2 regions of the Rhizobium sp. PvP014 genome follow, and region 1 is predicted to be linked to the other one. Evidence: predicted binding sites of a transcription regulator. Region 1 holds the regulator's gene; the other holds the start of a gene.
The links. Region 1 encodes PhoB, which activates phosphate uptake and scavenging genes when phosphate is short. Its sites were predicted from a motif close to TGTCATNNANCTGTCAT; they were not measured.
Positions count from the first base shown of each region.

Region 1 (10,520 bases):
AAGGATAATGTGCGGGCTATGGATCCGGCCAAGCTGATGACGGCCAACTACCCGATCGTCGCCCGCAATGCGCTGGCCAAGGTTCTGGGCGTCGCCGAAAACGATCGCCAGGGTCTGCGTGCCGTCAACCAGATGATTTCGGACGGCGTTCGTGGCCAGCTGCGCGATATGGTCGTTTCCGATCCTGAGATCATCGGCACGACCCAGACGGTTTCGCTTCTGGCAGCCGGCGATATCGACAGCGCCGTGAAAGGCCAGATCAATCTCGACGTGGCGGAAACCAGCCGCAAGGTGTCCGACCAGCAGGTCGGATGGATGAAGCAGCTGACCGACAGCGGTGCGCTCGCCAAGGAATTCAACACCGGCATTTTCTTCAACGGCGCGTCCAGCCGTCCGGAAGCAGCTGGCGTCGGCGTCGCTCTGATTGGCTCCTTCTATATGATGCTGATCGTGCTCGTCCTGTCCCTGCCGATCGGCGTCGCAGCCTCGATCTATCTTGAAGAGTTTGCCCCGAAGAACCGGTTTACCGACCTGATCGAGGTCAACATCAACAATCTCGCAGCGGTCCCGTCGATAGTCTACGGTCTGTTGGGTCTCGCGGTCTTCATCAACTTCATGGGCCTGCCGCGCTCGGCCTCGCTTGTCGGCGGCCTGGTGCTGACGCTGATGACGCTTCCGACCATCATCATCGCCACCCGCGCGGCGCTGAAAGCAGTGCCACCGTCGATCCGTGCTGCAGCGCTCGGGCTCGGTGCCTCGAAGATGCAGACCATCTTCCACCATGTCCTGCCGCTTGCCATGCCCGGTATCCTGACCGGTACGATCATCGGCCTCGCGCACGCCCTCGGCGAAACGGCGCCGCTCCTCTTGATCGGAATGGTCGCCTTCGTGGCGAACTATCCGACCACGCCGATGGATCCGTCGACGGCACTGCCGGTACAGATCTACATGTGGGCTAACGAGGCGGAACGCGCCTTCGTTGAACGAACCTCGGGAGCGATCATGATCCTGCTCCTGTTCCTGATCTTGATGAATGTTGGCGCAATTCTCTTGCGACGCCGCTTCGAACGGCGTTGGTAGAGGAAGGGGGAAGCAATGAACATGATGTCAGAAGCTGCAGTTGAGAAGGCGCTGGACAAGAAAATGAACGACGTTGCTTATAAGATGATCGGCAAGGATGTCTCCGTTTATTACGGTGACAAGCGCGCTCTTTATGACGTGAACCTGAATGTCCGCCAAAATACCGTCACTGCTTTGATCGGTCCGTCCGGCTGCGGCAAGTCCACCTTCCTGCGCACGATGAACCGCATGAACGATACGATCGAGGGTTGCCGCGTCACCGGCAAGATCACGCTCGACGGCGACGATATCTACGACAAGGAAATCGACGTCGTGGAGCTGCGTGCCCGGGTCGGCATGGTGTTCCAGAAGCCGAACCCGTTCCCGAAGTCGATCTACGAGAACATTGCCTACGGTCCCCGGATCCACGGCCTTGCCCGTGGCAAAACGGAAATGGACGCGATCGTCGAGGCAAGCCTGCAGCGCGCCGGCCTCTGGGCAGAAGTCAAGGATCGCCTGCATGAAGGCGGTACCGGCCTTTCCGGCGGTCAGCAGCAGCGCCTTTGCATCGCCCGTGCGATCGCCGTTTCGCCTGAAGTCATTCTGATGGACGAGCCGTGCTCGGCACTCGACCCCATCGCCACGGCCAAGGTCGAGGAACTGATCCACGAACTGCGCGCCAACTACACGATCGTGATCGTCACCCACTCGATGCAGCAGGCGGCCCGCGTTTCGCAGCGCACGGCGATGTTCCATCTCGGCCACCTGGTCGAGGAAAACGATACCGACAAGATGTTCACCAATCCGGATGACCAGCGCACCCAGGATTACATCATGGGCCGCTTCGGCTGATGCGGGCGCAGAGCCCGTCAGCCGCAACTGCAGACATCAAGGATCAGACACATGGTTTCGACCCATATTCTCTCGGCCTATGACGAGGAACTGAAATACCTGAACCGCCGGATCTCCGAAATGGGCGGCCTGGCGGAGCAGATGTGCGGAGATGCCGTGCGTGCGCTCGTGAACTCCGACTCCGCACTGGCCCAGAAGGTCATCTCGGACGACGTCATTCTCGACCATGCCGAGCGCGATATCCAGGACAAGGCGATCGTCACCATCGCCAAGCGTCAGCCGATGGCGGCCGACCTTCGCGAGATCATCGGCACGCTGCGCATTGCAGCTGACCTGGAACGCGTCGGCGACCTTGGCAAGAACACCGCCAAGCGCGTGCTCGCCGTGCAGGGAACAGGCGTCCCGCGTAAGCTCGCCCGTGGTCTGGAGCATCTTTCCGAACTGGCGCTGGTGCAGCTCAAGGACGTTCTTGATGTCTTCGCTAACCGCTCTGCGGAAAAAGCCGAGATCATCCGCCAGCGCGACGAAGAAATCGACGCGATGTACACCTCGCTGTTCCGCGAACTCCTCACCTACATGATGGAGGATCCGCGCAACATCACCACGTGCACCCATCTCCTGTTCTGCGCCAAGAACATCGAGCGCATCGGCGACCACGCGACGAATATCGCCGAGACCATCTACTACATCGCGACCGGCGCACAGCCGGAGGGCGAACGTCCGAAGGACGATACGTCCAACATGCTCGGCTCCGCCGGGACATGATGCAGCTCTCCCGAAATCGCCCGCCGGTTTCGGGACGATAACTGCCAAAACCAATGACCTGAAGCAGCGCGAGCGGATCTGGCGGATCTAAGTGCAGTTCGGGACGAGTGACGGAGCAAGTCGGAATGCAGCCGAAGATCGCAGTCGTGGAAGACGAAGAGGCCCTCAGCGTCCTCCTTCGGTATAACCTGGAGGCCGAGGGTTACGAGGTCGATACCGTGCTTCGCGGTGACGAAGCGGAAATCAGGCTTCAGGAGCGCGTTCCGGATCTTCTCATTCTCGACTGGATGCTGCCGGGCGTTTCAGGCATCGAACTCTGCCGTCGCCTGCGTATGCGGCCGGAGACGGAACGCCTGCCGATCATCATGCTGACGGCGCGCGGCGAAGAAAGCGAGCGCGTTCGCGGGCTTGCCACCGGCGCAGACGACTATGTGGTCAAGCCTTTCTCGACGCCGGAACTGATGGCCCGCGTCAAGGCGATGCTGCGCCGTGCCCGACCGGAGGTCCTTTCGAGCGTCCTCAAATGCGGCGATATCGAACTCGATCGCGAAACCCATCGCGTTCACCGCAAGAGCCGCGAAGTTCGCCTCGGGCCGACAGAGTTTAGACTTCTGGAATTCCTGATGGCCTCACCCAGCCGCGTCTTTTCGCGCTCGCAGCTGCTCGACGGCGTCTGGGGTCATGACATCTATGTCGACGAACGCACCGTCGACGTGCATGTGGGGCGCCTGCGGAAGGCACTCAACTTCTCCAACATGCAGGATGTCATCCGCACGGTCCGCGGTGCCGGTTACTCAATGGAAGCCTGAGGACCGCGTCTCCTAGCCGGCAGCGTCATGGCAATGACACCGGCCACGACGCAGGCCAGGCCGAGCCATGCTGTCGAAGCAAGCGTTTCGCCGAGAAACACGACACCGATGCCAACGCCGATCGGCACCCGGAGATAGGCCTGCGCCGTCGTGCCGACGGAGCCGAGCGTCTGCACTAGCCGGAAATAGATGACGAAGGCGAGCGCCGTCGAAAATACCGCCAGCGCCAATAGGGCGAGCATGGAATCGGTGCTCGGTGTCAGCGTCCAGGGCCGGTCGACCACAAGGCTGACAGGAATGAGGATGGCCGCCCCTGCGATCAGCGATCCCGCGGCGGGCATCATCGGGTCCAATCCCTTAAAATTCTTGCCGAAGATGGCAGCCGCCGCATAGCAGATCGTCGCCGCCACGATGGCGAGTTGCGCCCAGAGGTTCTCGCCCGAGCCGGCAAGCGCCTCCATGCCGACGATCAGGCATATGCCGACAATGCCTGCGGCAACTCCGAACAGCTTGGCCGCAGAGACGCTTTCATGGCGCGTGATCAGCGCCGTCAGCAGAAACGCGAAGATCGGCGTCGTGGAACTCAAAATGGTGGCAAGGCCCGCATCGGTCGTCTGTTCGGCCCAGGCGATGAGGGTGAAGGGGACCGCGCTGTTGAGGCAGGCCTGAACCGTGAAAAGCTTCCAGGTCTGCCGGTCGGTCGGCAGCTTCAATCCGCGAAGGCGAAGTGCCGCAGCGAGAATGAGCCCGGCGACCAGTGTTCTGACGGCGATAAAGGTGACGGGCGAAATCGTCTCCACACCGACTTTGATCAGCGTGTAGGACGCGCCCCAAAGCGTCGCGAGCGTGAGGAGCAGCAACAGATCCGTTGCCATGCTTGTTTTGGTGTCCGCCATTCCAGTTCCTATCCCCATCCATGCAATCTCCGCCCGCTCTTAGCGGAGAGAGGAAAAGAAATGCTTCGGCGACGGCCGAACCGTTGATCGCTGACGGCAAAGTTTTCCGGTGCTAGAACTGGATCATGTCCAATATGGTTTCAGGAAATACGATTGCGGAAGTTGCAAGCCTGATCGGCGATGTCGCGCGCGCCAACATGCTGTCCGCGCTGATGGGCGGCCAGGCGCTGACGGCGGGCGAACTGGCACGCCATGCCGGCGTCACCGCGCAGACAACCAGCGGCCATCTCGGCAAACTGGCGCAGGCGCATCTGATCGCAGTCGAGAAGCAGGGCAGGCACCGCTACTACCGGCTTGCCTCTCCGGAAGTCGCGCACGTGATCCACGCGTTGATGGCAGTCGCCGCGGATGGGCCGAAGCGCCATCATCCTGTCGGCCCGAAAGACGAGGCGTTACGGCTTGCCCGCACCTGTTACGATCACATGGCAGGCCGTCTCGCCATCGCGCTCGCCGACTCCCTGACCGGCAACGGCTATCTGCTGCTCGGCGATGGAGCCGGCCTGATCGCCGATGAAGGCCGGCGTTTCTTTTGTGATTTCGGGATTGATCTCGAACAGCTGACCCGTTCGAAACGCCCGCTCTGCCGGACATGCCTGGATTGGAGCGAGCGACGGCCGCATCTGGCGGGACAAATGGGTGCAGCACTGCTGGACCGCGCTCTTGGCGTCGGCTGGATCAGCCGCCGGGAGGAAACCCGGGCTCTGCGGATCACGCGCGCCGGAGAGATCGGGTTTGCCGAGACATTCAGGCTTCCATCGGACTGGCGTATTGCACCGTCCGGAACTCTGATGGTCAGGCGGCTTCCTGGGTCTTCCATTCCGGCAGCGGGAACAGCTTGTCGTAGCCAAGATTGAAGAGATAGGCATAGACCACGTAGAACAGCGCGATCGCGATATCCATTGTCAGCGCATGGAGAAGGGTAATCTGCAGATACCACGCGATAAACGGCATCAGCACGACCAGCAGACCGATTTCGAACAGCACCGCATGAGCAATGCGCAAGGCAGGCGTCTTCAGCGTCGTACCCCGTCGCGCCTGCAGAAAGCGGTCGAAACCCAGATTATAGAGGTAGTTCCAGCCGGTCGCGACCGTCGCAGACACGACGCCGACAATGCCCATATGTTCGGCCGGCATGTCGAAGACGAGGGCGCCGAGTGGCACCATCATCAGAAGCCCGATGATTTCAAAGCTGATGGCGTGGCGAATACGGTCTCTTATCGAGCGCATGATCTTCCCCTTTAGGTCAGGTTCATGCCGGGTCGTCCCGGCGTTCTGCCCATTCAGGGGGAGGTCGTCCTCTCTCCAGGCCGAGATAGGGGCGGAGACGGCGTCCGGCAAGTTTTTTCAGCGCAAGTCAGCCATGCCAAAAACGCAAAAGGCGGGCCAGAGCCCGCCTTCGATCTTGTTTCCGCAGCCGCCTGGCTTAGGACGCGCGGGCAGCCGGACGACGGCGCTCGTGTACCGGCTGGTAGGCAAGCTTCGCGTGATATTTGCAATAGGGCGACGCATCCTGCGCATCGCAACCGCAGAAATGGAAGTCGTCCGTCAGCGGATCGCCGACCGGCCACTTGCATGTGCGCTCGGTGAGATCCGTCAGCGACAGACGGCGCGAGATCGGCACGACGACGCTGCCGGAAGCGGTGTATTTCACCGGTTCGGCGACGTTTACGTCCTGATCTTCCTTGAGTGCGTTTGCACCCACCGTCCGTGCTGCAGGACGGGCTGTGTCGCGTCCGGCAAAGCTCGGCGCGCGCGGAGCTGCGGGCGCTGGGCGCTTGGATGCCGGGCGATTGGCCGACGCCGAACCGCCTGCTTTGGCGCGACCCGGAAGGTTGAGACGGTGCACTTTGCCGATCACGGCATTGCGGCTTACGCCTCCAAGTTGGGCTGCAATCTGGCTGGCGCTGAGACCTTCCGACCATAGTTTTTTAAGTCGCTCGACGCGCTCATCAGTCCAGTTCATGCCGTTCTCCGCCTTTGAACGTTGCTGGCAGACAGAATCCGTTCACCTCTGCGGCGAAATAAATCCGCCGCACCCACGCAATCTATGCTTCGAGGTGACTAGTTCCGCCGCATGCGTTCTAGTAATTGAGGATTAACCTAGTGTGTGGCTGACTCCGTGGCAAGAGTCGCTCGAATCGCCGCGAATCGATTTCGCGGTTTTCCCCAACTTGCTGCCCTCAAGAGTCATTTTTGTCACAGACCGAAATGCCGCAATACAGCATCAGGTTGCATCGCGGCATATGCCCCGAAAGCCCTATAAAACACCAAGTTTTGTTGACATGGAGGCACTTAGCCATGATAGTGCCCGCGCCGCCCGGTGGGCGGCATTTTTGATTTTTCAGGCCGCATTCCCGGTCTCCGGAGAGGTCTGGAGAGGGGGGGCGGAACCTACCCAGAGGAGTGATGTCGCCATGGCTGAAGCCGCACTTTACGACACGTTTGCCCGGGCACCTTTGCGCTTTGATCGAGGCGAGGGCGTATGGCTTGTGACGGAAGGTGGCGAGCGATATCTGGATTTCGGGGCAGGCGTTGCCGTCACCTCCTGCGGTCATTCCAATCCGCATCTGGTGAACGCGCTGAAGTCGCAGGCCGAGAAGGTCTGGCACCTTTCCAATCTCTACGAGATCCCGGAGCAGGAGCGTCTGGCCCGCCGTCTGGTGGATGCCACGTTCGCCGACAAGGTGTTCTTTACCAATTCCGGCGCCGAAGCGCTTGAGACCGCCATCAAGACGGCGCGTCGCTATCATTTCTCCAAGGGCCATCCGGAGAAATTCCACATCATCACCTTCGAGGGTGCTTTCCACGGCCGGACCATCGCGACGATCGCCGCCGGTGGTCAGGAAAAATACATGGAAGGCTTCGGCCCGAAGGCGCCAGGGTTCGATCAGGTCCCGTTCGGGGATCTCGATGCCCTCAACGCTGCGATCAACGAAAACACCGGCGCGCTGCTGATCGAGCCGATCCAGGGCGAGGGCGGCGTGCGCGTCGTGGACAAGGAATTCCTGCGCGAGCTGCGTCGCATCTGCGACGAGAAAGGCCTGCTGCTGATCCTCGACGAAGTGCAGAGCGGGGTTGGCCGCACCGGTCGGTTCTTCGCCCACGAACTGACAGGCATCACGCCTGACATCATGGCCGTTGCCAAGGGCATCGGCGGCGGCTTCCCGTTCGGCGCCTGCCTTGCGACAGCGGAGGCTGCTTCCGGCATGAAACCCGGCATTCACGGCACGACCTATGGCGGCAATCCGCTCGGGATGGCCTGCGGCAACGCGGTGCTCGATGTCGTGCTGGCCGATGGCTTCCTTGACAATGTCCGCGATGTCGCGCTCGTGTTCCGCCAGGGACTGGCAAGCCTGAAGGATCGCTTTCCGGATGTGATCGAAGACATCAGAGGCGAAGGCCTGATGCTCGGCATCAAGGCGAGAGTGCCAGCAGGCGATCTGGTTGTCGCGATGCGCGATGAGAAAATGCTGTCGGTGCCGGCAGGCGATAACGTCGTGCGCCTTCTGCCGCCGTTGACGATCACGGCGGAGGAAGCCCGCGAGGGGCTCGCACGGATCGAACGGGCAGCGGAAAAGCTGACCGAGGCAGAACTCAAGAAAACAGCCTGAGCGCGATGAGGGGTGCCGGTGACGGTTCCCCTCGATAGGGGACGATAGCATGGCATCACCAAAGCATTTCCTGGATCTTTCGGCGGTTTCGCCGGAGGATCTTCGCACCATTCTCGACGACGCGAAAAGCCGCAAGCAGGCCTTCAAGGCCGGCAAGGGCGACCAGCCGCTCGCCGGCAAGATGTTGGCGATGATTTTCGAAAAGCCGTCCACCCGCACCCGCGTCTCCTTCGATGTCGGCATGCGCCAGCTCGGCGGCGAAACGCTCTTCCTGTCCGGCACGGAAATGCAGCTCGGCCGCGCCGAGACGATCGGCGATACGGCACGTGTCCTGTCGCGCTATGTCGATGCGATCATGATCCGCACCACCGATCACAACCGCATGCGGGAAATGGCCGAGCACGCCACCGTGCCTGTTATCAACGCGCTGACCGACGATACCCATCCCTGCCAGATCATGGCCGACCTGATGACCTTCGAGGAGCATCGCGGTCCTGTCAAAGGCAAGACCATCGCCTGGACGGGTGACGGCAACAACGTGCTGCACTCGCTCGTCGAAGGCTCGGCGCGGTTCGGCTACAAGATGAACATGGCCGTGCCAATGGGCTCCGAGCCGCATGACAAGTTCCTGAACTGGGCGCGCAACAATGGCGGCGAGATCATGCTCTGCCACGACGCCGAACGAGCGGTCACCGGCGCTGATGTCGTCGTCACCGATACGTGGGTGTCGATGAACCAGGAGCACAAGGCGCGCGGCCACAACATCTTCCAGCCCTATCAGGTCAACAAGGCGCTGATGGATCAGGCAAACAAGGACGCGCTCTTCATGCACTGCCTGCCGGCCCATCGCGGCGAGGAAGTCACCGACGAGGTCATCGACGGACCACAGTCGGTGGTGTTCGACGAGGCGGAAAACCGTCTTCACGCGCAGAAGTCGATCCTTGCCTGGTGCTTCGGCATCGTCTGAGGATCAAAAGCGCTTCCGACTTGAATTCGATGAGAGCCGCCACCATCTGACGGCTTTCAAAGCGCGCCGCCGAACGAGTGCGGCGCTTCAACACGATATCGTCAACGTTCTCAAATCCCCGGCCGGCGGTTCCGCTGCGGCTGGCGCTTGTGTAAAAGCGTTCGAGGAACTGGGAGCGCCGGCGCGAAGGAGTTAACTCATGGCGGAAGCGACTGTTGAACTGAACGAACTCGATTTTGCCGGCGACGACCGCGTCGTGCCCTTCCAGGTGGATGGTCTTGATGTGCGTGGCCGTGCAGTCCAGCTCGGGCCACTCCTCAACGCGATCCTCGGACGGCACGATTATCCGGCACCTGTCGCACGGCTGCTGGCGGAAGCCGTCGTGCTCACTGCACTGCTGGGCACTTCGCTGAAATTCGAAGGCAAGTTCACCATGCAGACCAAGGGTGACGGCCCGGTCGACCTGCTTGTTGCCGATTTCTCCACGCCGGATGCACTGCGCGCCTATGCCCGCTACGACGAGGATGCGCTGGCCGAAGCCGTCGAGAACGGCAAGATCTCGCCTGCCGAACTGCTCGGCCATGGCTTTCTTGCGCTGACGATCGATCAGGGTCGCGGCATGCAGCCCTATCAGGGCATCGTTCCGATGGACGGCTCGTCGCTTGAAGAAATGGCCGGCGTCTACTTCCGCCAGTCCGAACAGATCCCGACCCGGGTTCGCCTCGCCGTCGCCGAACTCATCGACCGCGACGAGGACGGCAACCCGCGCCACAACTGGCGCGCCGGCGGACTTGTCGCCCAGTTCCTTCCGCAAGCGCCTGAGCGCATGCGCCAGCCCGACCTGCATGGCGGCGACGGTGACGAACGCGATGCCGTCGAAGTCGAGGACGATGCCTGGTTAGAGGCGAGCACGCTGGTAGGTACCATCGATACGGACGAGCTGACCGATCCGCAGGTGGCGATCGAACGGCTGCTGTTCCGGCTGTTCCACGAGCGCGGCGTGCGGGTCTATGATCCGCAGACGGTGTTCGACCGCTGCAGCTGCTCGCGCGACAAGATCAAGGGCGTGCTGGACGGGTTCTCTGCGGAAGAAATCCACGCGAGTGTGGAAGATGGAGAAATCGCGGTAACCTGCGAGTTCTGCTCGACCACCTACAAGTTCGTGACGGAAGAATTCGAAAGCGCCTGATCCGCCTTGCGGGTCAGTTCAGAACGCGCACGACGCCTGGTGAATCCAGCGAGAAGGCGGGAATGTCGACTTTGAAAGTCTCGCCTTCGTCCGTCTTCATATCGTAGGTGCCGAACATGACGCCGGATGGCGTGTCGAGCGGGCACCCGGACGAATACTCGTAGCTGTCGCCCGGCTCCAGTCGCGGCTGGTCGCCAACGACGCCTGGTCCGTCGACCTCGTCGACGATCCCGTTTTCGTCCGTGATGTTCCAGTAGCGATGCACGAGCGTGACGCTGATCGAGGACTTGTTCTCGATCACGATCCGGTATC
Region 1 is NZ_JAGIOT010000002.1:3,219,774-3,230,293, forward strand. It holds gene pstA (phosphate ABC transporter permease PstA) at 1-1,080, shown strand, start outside; gene pstB (phosphate ABC transporter ATP-binding protein PstB) at 1,096-1,911, shown strand; gene phoU (phosphate signaling complex protein PhoU) at 1,963-2,676, shown strand; gene phoB (phosphate regulon transcriptional regulator PhoB) at 2,802-3,485, shown strand; gene J3A65_RS20170 (EamA family transporter) at 3,467-4,381, opposite strand; gene J3A65_RS20175 (helix-turn-helix transcriptional regulator) at 4,507-5,295, shown strand; gene J3A65_RS20180 (PACE efflux transporter) at 5,234-5,668, opposite strand; gene J3A65_RS20185 (GcrA family cell cycle regulator) at 5,865-6,404, opposite strand; gene J3A65_RS20190 (aspartate aminotransferase family protein) at 6,856-8,052, shown strand; gene argF (ornithine carbamoyltransferase) at 8,102-9,019, shown strand; gene J3A65_RS20200 (Hsp33 family molecular chaperone) at 9,219-10,208, shown strand; gene apaG (Co2+/Mg2+ efflux protein ApaG) at 10,222-10,520, opposite strand, start outside.

Region 2 (10,520 bases), 250 kb from region 1:
CAGGCCCTGGCGCTTGCCAGGCTGCCTATTCCGGCCGATTGCTTGGCCGCAGTCGCAGGGGCCGCGGGATTGTTGATGCTGGTCGAGGTCATCGTCTCGTCGATGCCGGCACCGTCGCGGTCCGATCCGTAGATCTCGCTGACGGCCTGCGCGTTCAGCTGCGACGGCGTGCCGTCGAAGACGACGCGGCCGCCTGCCATCCCGATGATCCGCTCGCAATAGGCGCGCGCCGTATCGAGCGTGTGCAGGTTGGTGATGACGGTGATGCCCTCGCGCTCGTTGATGTCGCGCAGCGCGTCCATGACGATCTTGGCGTTGAGCGGGTCGAGCGATGCGATCGGCTCATCGGCCAGAAGCATTTTCGGGGCCTGCATCAGGGCGCGGGCGATGGCGACGCGCTGCTGCTGACCGCCGGAAAGCGTGCCGGCGCGCTGCATGGCCGTCTGCTCGATACCGAGACGCTCGAGCGCTCCGATCGCAGCCATCCGCTCGTCGTCGGTAAAGATGTTGAGAAGGCTCATGATGGTGGATCGGTGGTTCAACCGGCCAAGCATCACATTGGTCATGACGTCGAGGCGCGGCACCAGATTGAACTGCTGGAAGATCATCGCGCAATCGCGCTGCCAGTTGCGCAAGCCGGCGCCCTTGAGAGCGGAAACCTCGAGATCGCCAAACCGGATGGAACCGGAGCTCGGCTCCTGCAGGCGGTTGATCATGCGCAGGAGGGTCGACTTGCCGGCGCCGGAGCGACCGATGACGCCGACCATCTGACCTTGAGGGATCTCCACGCTGACGGCGTTGACTGCGATATGATCGCCGAAACGTCGGGTGACATTCCTCAGTTCAAACTTCATGTTTTTCAATCCGTCCCATTGCCTGGTGAGGATCGGATTAGACTTCGTTGATGAACCCTGAATGTCGGTTTTATGTAGGTTTTGTTACATCTTTGCGCTGCTGGAATGCTTTGCTAAGCCGCGTATTTCGCAAGAAAGTCCTCAGCCGAAAGCGCCCGGAAGTCATCGAGTGCGGTGCGCAGCTTGAGGTGATCCCAGTCCCACCACGCGAGGCGATCCATGCCGTCACCGACCTCCCTCGTAAAGCGTTCCCGGATCAGCTTGGCCGGCACGCCGCCGACGATCGTGTATGGGGCGACATCCTTCGACACCACGGCTCCGGCGCCGATCACCGCCCCGTTCCCGACCGTTACGCCCGGCAGCACGGTGGCACCATGGCCGATCCAGACGTCATGGCCGATCGTCACGCGGTTGTCGCGGCGCCACTCGAAGAAGTCGGTCTCGTCATCCGCATCGTCCCAGTAGTTGGCGGCACGGTAGGTGAAATGATGCAGCGTGGCCCGCCATGTCGGGTGGTTCGTTGCATTGATGCGGACGGAAGCGGCCATGTTGACGAATTTGCCGATCGTCGCGCACCAGATGGAGCCATCCTGCATGATATACGAGTAGTCGCCGATCTCGGCCTCGTCGATGCGGCAGCGCTCGGAGATTTCCGTGTAGCGACCGATCGTCGAATTGCTGACGCTCGCCGTCGCGTGGATAACGGGGTTGATACCGACCTTGGCACTCATGCGGCAACTGCCTTTCGTGGTGAAAACGCACTGACATCGAGAATACGGTCCGCAACGGCCTCGCGCACCTCTTCGTCGTGGAAGATGCCGAGCATGGCAACCCCCTCGGCCTTCTTGGCAGCGATCATCTCGATCACCACCCGCCGGTTGGTGGCGTCGAGCGATGCGGTCGGCTCGTCGAGAAGCAGGATACGGTGGCTGGTGATGAACCCGCGGGCAATGTTGACGCGCTGCTGCTCGCCGCCGGAAAAGGTGGCAGGCGGAAGCGACCAGAGTTCGTGCGGAAGGTTGAGCCTGGCGAGGAGTTCGACCGCTCTGTCCTTGGCTTCCGCCGCATCGATACCGCGGGCAACGAGCGGCTCTGCGACCACGTCGACGGCAGCCACACGCGGCACGGTGCGCAGGAACTGGCTGACGTAACCCATCGTATGCCGGCGAACCTCGATGATCGTGCGCGGATCCGTTGCCGCGATATCGACGATCTTCTCCTGGTGGTTCACCAGGATCTGGCCTGCATCGACGGCATAGTTGCCGTAGAGCATTTTCAGGATGGAGCTCTTGCCGATCCCCGAGGGTCCGCCGAGCACGACGCATTCGCCGCCGGCCACGGAGAAGTTTACGTCGTTGACGACCGGCAGCTTGATGCCGTCGCGCAGGTGCATGATGAAGCTTTTGGAGACTTCCGAGACGACGAGTGGAGTGGCCATCGGTCTGTCCTATACCTGGAGAATCGAGGAAACGAGCAACTGCGTGTAGGGCTCGCGGGGGTCGTCGAGGACACGGTCGGTGAGCCCCTGTTCGATCACATGACCGTCTTTCATCACCATCATCCGGTGCGAGAGAAGGCGGGCGACCGCGAGATCATGGGTGACGACAATGGCCGAAAGGCCGAGATCGTTGACGAGCCCGCGCACAAGGTCGAGCAGTCTTGCCTGCACCGAGACGTCGAGGCCACCGGTCGGTTCGTCCATGAACACGAGGCGCGGACCTGTCACGAGATTGCGGGCGATCTGCAGACGTTGGCGCATGCCGCCGGAAAAGGCGCGGGGTTGGTCGTCGATGCGGTCGGCGGAAATTTCCACGCGTCCCAGCCAGTCGGTCGCCGTTTCGCGGATCTTGCCGTAGTGGCGGTCACCGACCGCCATCAGCCGTTCGCCGACGTTCGCGCCCGCCGATACCGTCATGCGCAAACCGTCGGCCGGGTTCTGGTGAACGAAACCCCAGTCGGTGCGCATCAGGAAACGCCGCTCGGCCTCGCTCATGTGATAGAGATCGCGAAAGTTGCCGTCGCGCATCCGGTATTCGACGCTGCCGGCGCTCGGTATCAGCCGGGTCGACAGGCAATTGAGCAGCGTCGTCTTGCCCGAACCGGATTCGCCGACGATGGCGAGCACTTCGCCCGGCCACAGATCGAAACTGACATCCTGGCAACCGATCCGGCTACCATAGAATTTCGAAACGCCGCTGACTTTGAGAAGGGGATTGTCGCTCATTCCGCAGCCTCCTTGTTGGGGGCGAGCATCTCGCCGACATGGCCATGTTCGCGGCGGTCTTCGCAATGGTCCGTGTCCGAGCAGACGAACATCCGTCCGCCCTGGTCGTCGAGCACCACTTCGTCGAGATAAACGCCGTGTGCGCCGCAGAGTGCGCAATCCTGCTCGAATGTCTGGATCTCGAACGGGTGGTCCTCGAAATCCAGGCTGACCACTTCGGTATGCGGCGGAACCGCATAGATCCGTTTTTCACGTCCGGCGCCGAACAGCTGCAGCGCATCGGACATGTGCATTTTCGGATTGTCGAATTTCGGTGTCGGCGAGGGATCCATCACGTAGCGACCGTCCACTTTGACCGGATAGGCATAGGTCTTGGAGATGCGGCCGTTATGGGCAATGTCCTCGTAAAGCTTCACATGCATCAGCCCGTATTCTTCGAGTGCATGCATTTTCCGGGTCTCGGTTTCGCGCGGCTCGAGGAAACGCAGCGGTTCCGGGATCGGCACCTGGTAGACCAGCACCTGGCCCTCGGTCAGCTTCTGCTCGGGAATGCGATGGCGCGTCTGGATGATCGTCGCATCCTTGGTGTGGGTGGTCACCGCGACATTGGCGACCTTCTGGAAGAAGGCGCGGATCGAGACCGCATTGGTCGTGTCATCGGCACCCTGGTCGATGACCTTCAGCACATCGTCCGGACCGATGATCGCGGCCGTCACCTGCACGCCGCCGGTACCCCAGCCATAGGGCATCGGCATTTCGCGCGAAGCAAACGGCACCTGATAGCCGGGTATGGCGATCGCTTTCAGGATCGCCCGGCGGATCATCCGTTTCGTCTGTTCGTCCAGATAGGCGAAATTGTAGGTGGCGAGATCGGCACTCATTCGGCAGCATCCTTCATCTCGGTATCGCCGTGGCGAGCGGCCTCAATCTCGGCGCGCATCTTGCGCACCATGGCAAGCTCCGCCTGGAAGTCGACATAATGGGGCAGTTTCAGGTGTTCGACGAAGCCGGTCGCCTGCACATTGTCGGAGTGCGAAATGACGAACTCCTCGTCCTGCGCCGGCGCCGTAATGTCTTCGCCAAGCTCTTCCGCACGAAGCGCACGATCCACCAGCGACATCGACATCGCCTTGCGCTCGCTCTGCCCGAACACGAGCCCGTAGCCGCGGGTAAACTGCGGCGGCGCGATGGAGGAGCCTTTGAACTGATTGATCATCTGGCACTCGGTCAGCTGGATGCGCCCGAGCGAGACCGGGAAGCCGAGTTCCGGCATGTCTACCTCCACCTCCACCTCGCCGATCCGGATTTCGCCGACGAACGGGTGGTTTCGGCCGTAGCCCCGCTGCGTCGAGTAGCCGAGCGCCAGCAGAAAGCCCTCGTCGCCGCGGGCGAGTGCCTGCAGCCTGAGGTCACGACCCATCGGAAATTCCAGCGGCTCGCGGGTCAGGTCTCCTGCCGCGTGGTCATCGGGCAGGTCGCCATCCGGCTCGATCAGTCCTTCGTGTGCGAGAATGTCGGAAACGCGCATGATCTCCTCGCCGGACGCCTCTTTGCGTGCAGGATCGGCGATCACCTCATCCGTCAGCAGCGAGGGATCGAGAAGCCGGTGCGTGTAGTCGAAAGTAGGGCCGAGCAGCTGGCCGCCCGGCAGGTCCTTGTAGGTCGCCGAGACGCGCCGCTCGACCTTCATGGCCGCGGTATCCACCGGAACGGAAGAGCCGAAGCGGGGCAGCGTAGTGCGGTAGGCGCGAAGCAGAAAGATCGCCTCGATCAGATCGCCACGCGACTGGCGCACGGCAAGCGCTGCCAGCGACCGATCATAGAGCGAGGCTTCCGCCATCACCCGATCGACGGCAAGGCCAAGCTGTTCGGCGATCTGCTCGATCGTGAGTGCGGGAAGCGCCCGGTCGCCGCGACGGCGGTCGGCAAGCAATGCGTGAGCGTTGGTAATGGCGGCCTCGCCACCCTTGACTGCAACATACATGGGTTTGATCTCCTTCGGCTTAGCCGGCAATCCGGGTGGTGCGCGGCAGGCACAGGAACTGCGCTCCGGCGGTGAGGATGACGTCGACTCCGCGGGGAAAGAGCGCCCTGTTGTCGTCCCAGAGCCTCTGAAACATATCCGGCAGTCCCGAGACTGCGACCGTCCTGGTGCCGAGGATCCCTGGTCCGGTCAGGCTCAGTTTTTCACCCTCGCCAAGAGCGGCGACTTCGAGGATCAGCGTCGTGGACCTGTCAGGGTATTCCTGGGTACCGGCGGCAAACAGGCCGAAGGAAGAGGGCGCTGTCCCGGCTTCGATAAAGGCAAAGCTGCTCTGCGCCTTCTCGCAGGTTATCGGTGCACCCGTATGGAAACCGATCCATTCCGGCATCGCAGACTTTGCAAGACCGTTGCTCAGCCAGACCGGGGTATCGTGATCGCAGAGCGTGAGCGCAATCGCGCCGGCAGCATTGCCGAGCGGTTCCGGCTGCCCGGCCTGAAGTTCGGTGCTGCTGATCGTTCCGGGCCGCGCCATTCCGTCCATCAGCGTTTTGAAAATGGTCTGGGACTGGAAGACCGGATCGGTGAACCCACCGGCGAGTGCTTGTGCATGAACGGCCATCAATCGTCTCCCCGTACCATTGTGAAGAAGTCGACGCGGGTTGCCGCGGTCTCTTCGGCGTTCTGTCTGTCCTCAGCGGCGATGCGGCTTTCCGTGGGTGAAAGAAGCGCCGTTTCGACGAAATTGCGCGTCTCTGCTTCCTGCCACAGGGCATCGAATATCGCAGACAGCCACGCCTTTTCCTTGTCGGTGCCGAGCGCCTGGGCATGGCCCGCCGTGCCGGAGGCAAGAAGGATCGTTGCGCGGGTGACTGTTGCTTCACCCAGATTGAAGGGCGAACCGCCGCCACCGATCCGGCCGCGAACCATCACCAGACCGGTTTCCGGTCCACGCACCGGCTTGACGGTTTGCTTTTCGGATAGCCCGTTCCACGCGGCCTTCAGTTCGTCGCACGAAGTCTGCGCCAGAAGTTCGATGCAGCGGCGCCGCTGTTCCGGTTCCGCCAGCGCCTTGTGATTTCCCGCAAGATCCATCGGTCATCTCCTAAATGTCTATTTATATAGACAACCATACAAATTACATGTACCAATAAAGCTGGCGTATAACAAGCGTGTGACAGGGGTACTGACCGGGTGATTGTGCAAAGGCAGAGTGGCGTCGCGTTGTGGCGGCAGATAGCCGACCGTATCCGCACGGCGATCGCAAACGGCGACTACGACGCGACCGGCAAGGTGCCGCCGGAGATCTCGCTGGCGGCGGAGTTCGGCGTGAACCGTCATACGGTCAGAAGCGCGCTGGCAGCGCTGGCGCAGGAAGGCATCGTCCGGGCCGTTCAGGGACGGGGAACGTTGATCGAGCGCAAGGAGCGGCTCAATTTCCCGATTTCGAGGCGCACGAGGTTCAGCGAGGGCATCGGCGATCAGGCGAAAGAAAAGGAAGGTCTGCTACTGGCCGCATCCGAGGAACCGGCGACACCGGACCTGGCGTCGCGCCTGCAGCTTGCGGTCGGCGCTGCCGTGATCCGGCTTGAAACCCTGCGCAAAGCGGATCGCCGTCCGGTATCACGGGCAACCGCCTGGTTCCCGGCCGATCGCTTTTCAGGGATCGCAGAGGCCTATCGCGAGAGCGGCTCCATAACCGCAGCCTTCGCGGCAATCGGCCTGACCGACTATCTCCGCGTCTCGACCGAGGTTACGGCAGTTCACGCAGACAGCGGCGACCTTGCAGATCTGGAATTGTCACCGGGTGCGATCATGCTGGTCACGCGCGCGTTGAACGCAGATCCGGACGGCGTGCCCGTGCAATATGCAATCAGCCGCTTCCCGGCCGACATGGTGCAGTTCACGATCGAGAACTGACAAATGCAAACGCCGGCCCGCATTGTTCATGCGAGCCGGCGCGATCTTGAAGACTTGGCGCGTCTTAGTGGGCGGCGGACATGTCGCCCAGAACCTTCTTGGAAGCGACGGTCGAATCCGCGTTCAGCACGTAGACCATCGGCACGCCGGTCGCGAGGTTGAGCTTGAGGATCTCTTCCTTGCTGAGACGGTCGAGAACCATCACCAGCGAGCGCAGCGAATTGCCATGGGCAGCAACAAGCACCTTTTCGCCGCGCAGCACGCGCGGCAGGATCTCGGTCATGTAATAGGGCCATACCCGGGCACCGGTGTCGCGCAGGCTCTCGCCGCCCGGTGGCGGGATGTCGTAGGAACGGCGCCAGATATGCACCTGTTCCTCGCCCCACTTCGCGCGAGCGTCGTCCTTGTTGAGGCCGGAGAGATCGCCGTAGTCGCGCTCGTTCAGGGCCTGGTCGCGGATGGTTTCAAGGTCGGTCTGGCCGAGCTTGTCGAGCACGATCTTCAGCGTATCCTGGGCGCGCTTTAGGTCGGAGGTGAAGGCGATATCGAACTTGATGCCGGTATCGGCAAGCGCCTGGCCGCCGGTCTCGGCTTCCTGAATGCCGAGCGGGGTAAGCTCGGGGTCCTTCCAGCCGGTGAAAAGGTTCTTCAGGTTCCAGTCGCTCTGGCCGTGGCGAACGAGGACGAGTGTACCGCTCATGAATTGAATTCCTCCGATAGTGTCAAGAAAGCCCGAGAACGTCGAGCATGGAATAGAAACCCGGCTTTTCGTCGCGCGCCCAGACGGCCGCAGTCACCGCGCCGCGCGCGAAGATCGAACGGTCGCGGGCACTGTGCGACAGCGTCACCAGCTCACCTTCGCCGGCAAGAATGACCGAATGATCGCCGACAACGGAGCCGCCGCGAAGCGTCGCAAAGCCGATCGTGCCGGCGGGGCGGGGGCCGGTATGGCCGTCGCGCACCCGAACCGATTGCGTGGCAAGATCGATGCCACGCCCGGCAGCCGCTGCCTCGCCAAGCAGCAGCGCGGTGCCGGATGGCGCATCCACCTTGTGCTTGTGGTGCATCTCGACGATTTCGATATCCCAGCCAATAGCAGGAAGCGCTTTCGCCGCATCGCGCGTCAGCACGCCGAGCAGATTGACGCCAAGGCTCATGTTGCCGGACTTCACGACCCGTGCATGCCGGGCGGCAGCCTCGAATTTTTCCTCGTGCTCCGGTCCGCAGCCGGTCGTGCCGATCACATGCACGATGCGCGCCTGTGCGGCGAGCCCGGCAAACGTCACGCTTGCTGCGGGTGCCGTGAAATCCAGAACGCCATCGGCGTCGAGAAACGCCTTCAGGGGATCGGTGGTGACGATGACGCCAAGCGGCCCGGTTCCTGCAAGATCACCGGCATCCTTGCCGACGAAAGCTGAGCCGTCCCGTTCGATCGCGGCATGCAGCGTGACACCGTCGGTCTCGTGGATGATCCGGATCAGGGCCTGGCCCATACGGCCTGCCGCGCCAACCACTACAAGCTTCATGTCGTTTGCGGCCATGGGCGACGGGTTTCCTAAAGGGTTTACGAAAAATCTTTGACGGGCAGTTGCAGGTTGTTGAGGCGAGCGTAGAGCCCGTCCTTGCGCTGCGCAAGAACCTCATGCGTGCCTTCTTCCATCACCCGGCCCTCATGCATCACGATGATCTTGTCGGCCTTGACGACGGTGGAAAGACGATGCGCGATGACGATGACGGTGCGTCCGCGCATGGCGGTATCGAGCGCCTTCTGAACGGCGGCCTCGGACTCGTTGTCGAGCGCAGACGTTGCTTCGTCGAGCAGCAGGATCGGCGCATTCCGCACCAATGCGCGGGCAATCGAAAGCCGCTGCCGCTGGCCGCCGGACAGGCTCATGCCGTTTTCGCCGACAGGCGTTTCGTAACCAAGCGGCTGCGCCAGGATGAAGTCGTGGGCATAGGCAAGTCTTGCCGCCTCTTCCACTTCGGCATCCGTCGCTTCCGGCCGGCCGTAGCGGATGTTGTCGCGGATGGTGCCTTCAAACAGGTAGGGCTGCTGCGAGACATAGGCGAGCTGATGGCGCAGCGACGACTTGGTGACCTCGGCAATGTTTTGCCCGTCGATCAGGATTGCGCCTTCCGCCGGGTCGTAGAAACGGGGAATGAGGCTGATGATCGTCGATTTTCCGGCGCCGGATGGACCGACAAGCGCCGTCGTCTGGCCACCTTCGGCCACAAGATCGACACCGCGCAGGATCGGGCTGCCACTGCCGTAGGAGAACACGACGTTCTTCAGTTCGACGCGCGCCTTGTCGACGACGAGGTCCTTGGCACCGGCCATTTCCCGCTGTGCCGGCTGCATATCGAGAAGGGCATAAATCATCTGCGCGTTGACGACGGCACGGTCGAGCTGCACCTGCAGCTTGGCCAGCCGTCGTGCCGGGTCATAGGCCATCAGCAGCGCGGTGACGAAGGCAAAGAAAGCGCCTGGAGGTACGTTGTCATAGATCGAGCGGAACGCCGCATAGGCCAGCACGCTGGAGATCGCAAAGCCGGCAAAGGTTTCCGTCAGCGGCGACGTGCGCTCCGACAGACGGGCGATACGGTTGGCGCGGCCTTCTGCCGCTTTGATGATGCGGCTCACCTTGCTGTCGAGTTCGCCTTCCATCGTGAAAGCCTTGACCACGGCGATGCCCTGGATGGTTTCCTGCATGGCGCCAAGCACGCGGCTGTTCTGTTCAACAGCCTCTCTTGTGGCGGCGCGAAGGCGCTTGGAAACATAGCGCAGCGCATAAAGAAGCGGCGGTGCGACTGCAAAGACGATGAGCGACAGGACCCAGTCCTTCGTCACCATCACCCCAATCAGCGCGACCAGCGTCAGGAGATCGCGCGCCGTGGAGGTGACCGTCAGGTTGAGGACGTCACGAACGCCGTTGATGTTCTGGCTGATCTGGGCAGCAAGATGGGCGGATCGGGCTTCGGCAAAGAAGCCAACCGACAGCGACATCAGATGCGAGTAGATCCGGCGCTGATAACGGGCAACGATATTGTTGCCGATCTTCGACAGCGTCACAGCCTGGCCGTAAGTGGCAAAGCCGCGCAGCACGAAGGCGGCAAGAATGGATCCGCAGATCAGCCAGACGATATCCGCCCGCTTGTTGGCGAACGCCTCGTTGACGACCTTCTCCATGATCCACGCCGTGAAGGCTGTCGAAAGGGCGACCATGACCAGGCAGGAGATCGCAAACGCATAGGATCGCACGTGATCCCGGCCATTCTCGGCGATCACCCGCTTGAGCACACTCACGATGGTGACGGAATCCACGTGGCGCTTCTTGTCTTTTGCGGCGTTCAATAGGGCGTTCCCGTTTCGGCGTCATGCCGGAGTATATTTCCGAAGGCGCTATTAAACGCTTGGGCAGGCTTTTGCCAGCCAATCGCGGGTGATTCCATCGCGCTGTTGCATTCGGGCACGTCGGCCCGGCGCAACTACCGCTGCCAGCAACGGCCTTCCAGCGCAATTCCGTAGGTCGCAGGCGAGCGC
Region 2 is NZ_JAGIOT010000002.1:2,974,283-2,984,802, forward strand. It holds gene phnC (phosphonate ABC transporter ATP-binding protein) at 1-854, opposite strand, end outside; gene J3A65_RS18885 (DapH/DapD/GlmU-related protein) at 968-1,585, opposite strand; gene phnL (phosphonate C-P lyase system protein PhnL) at 1,582-2,292, opposite strand; gene phnK (phosphonate C-P lyase system protein PhnK) at 2,302-3,078, opposite strand; gene J3A65_RS18900 (alpha-D-ribose 1-methylphosphonate 5-phosphate C-P-lyase PhnJ) at 3,075-3,959, opposite strand; gene J3A65_RS18905 (carbon-phosphorus lyase complex subunit PhnI) at 3,956-5,062, opposite strand; gene phnH (phosphonate C-P lyase system protein PhnH) at 5,082-5,681, opposite strand; gene phnG (phosphonate C-P lyase system protein PhnG) at 5,681-6,154, opposite strand; gene phnF (phosphonate metabolism transcriptional regulator PhnF) at 6,260-6,979, shown strand; gene J3A65_RS18925 (2,3-bisphosphoglycerate-dependent phosphoglycerate mutase) at 7,044-7,679, opposite strand; gene dapB (4-hydroxy-tetrahydrodipicolinate reductase) at 7,702-8,520, opposite strand; gene J3A65_RS18935 (ABC transporter ATP-binding protein) at 8,544-10,331, opposite strand; gene J3A65_RS18940 (glucokinase) at 10,466-10,520, opposite strand, start outside.
Region 2: the regulator PhoB is predicted to act here: its motif matches at 6,223-6,239, upstream of phnF (phosphonate metabolism transcriptional regulator PhnF).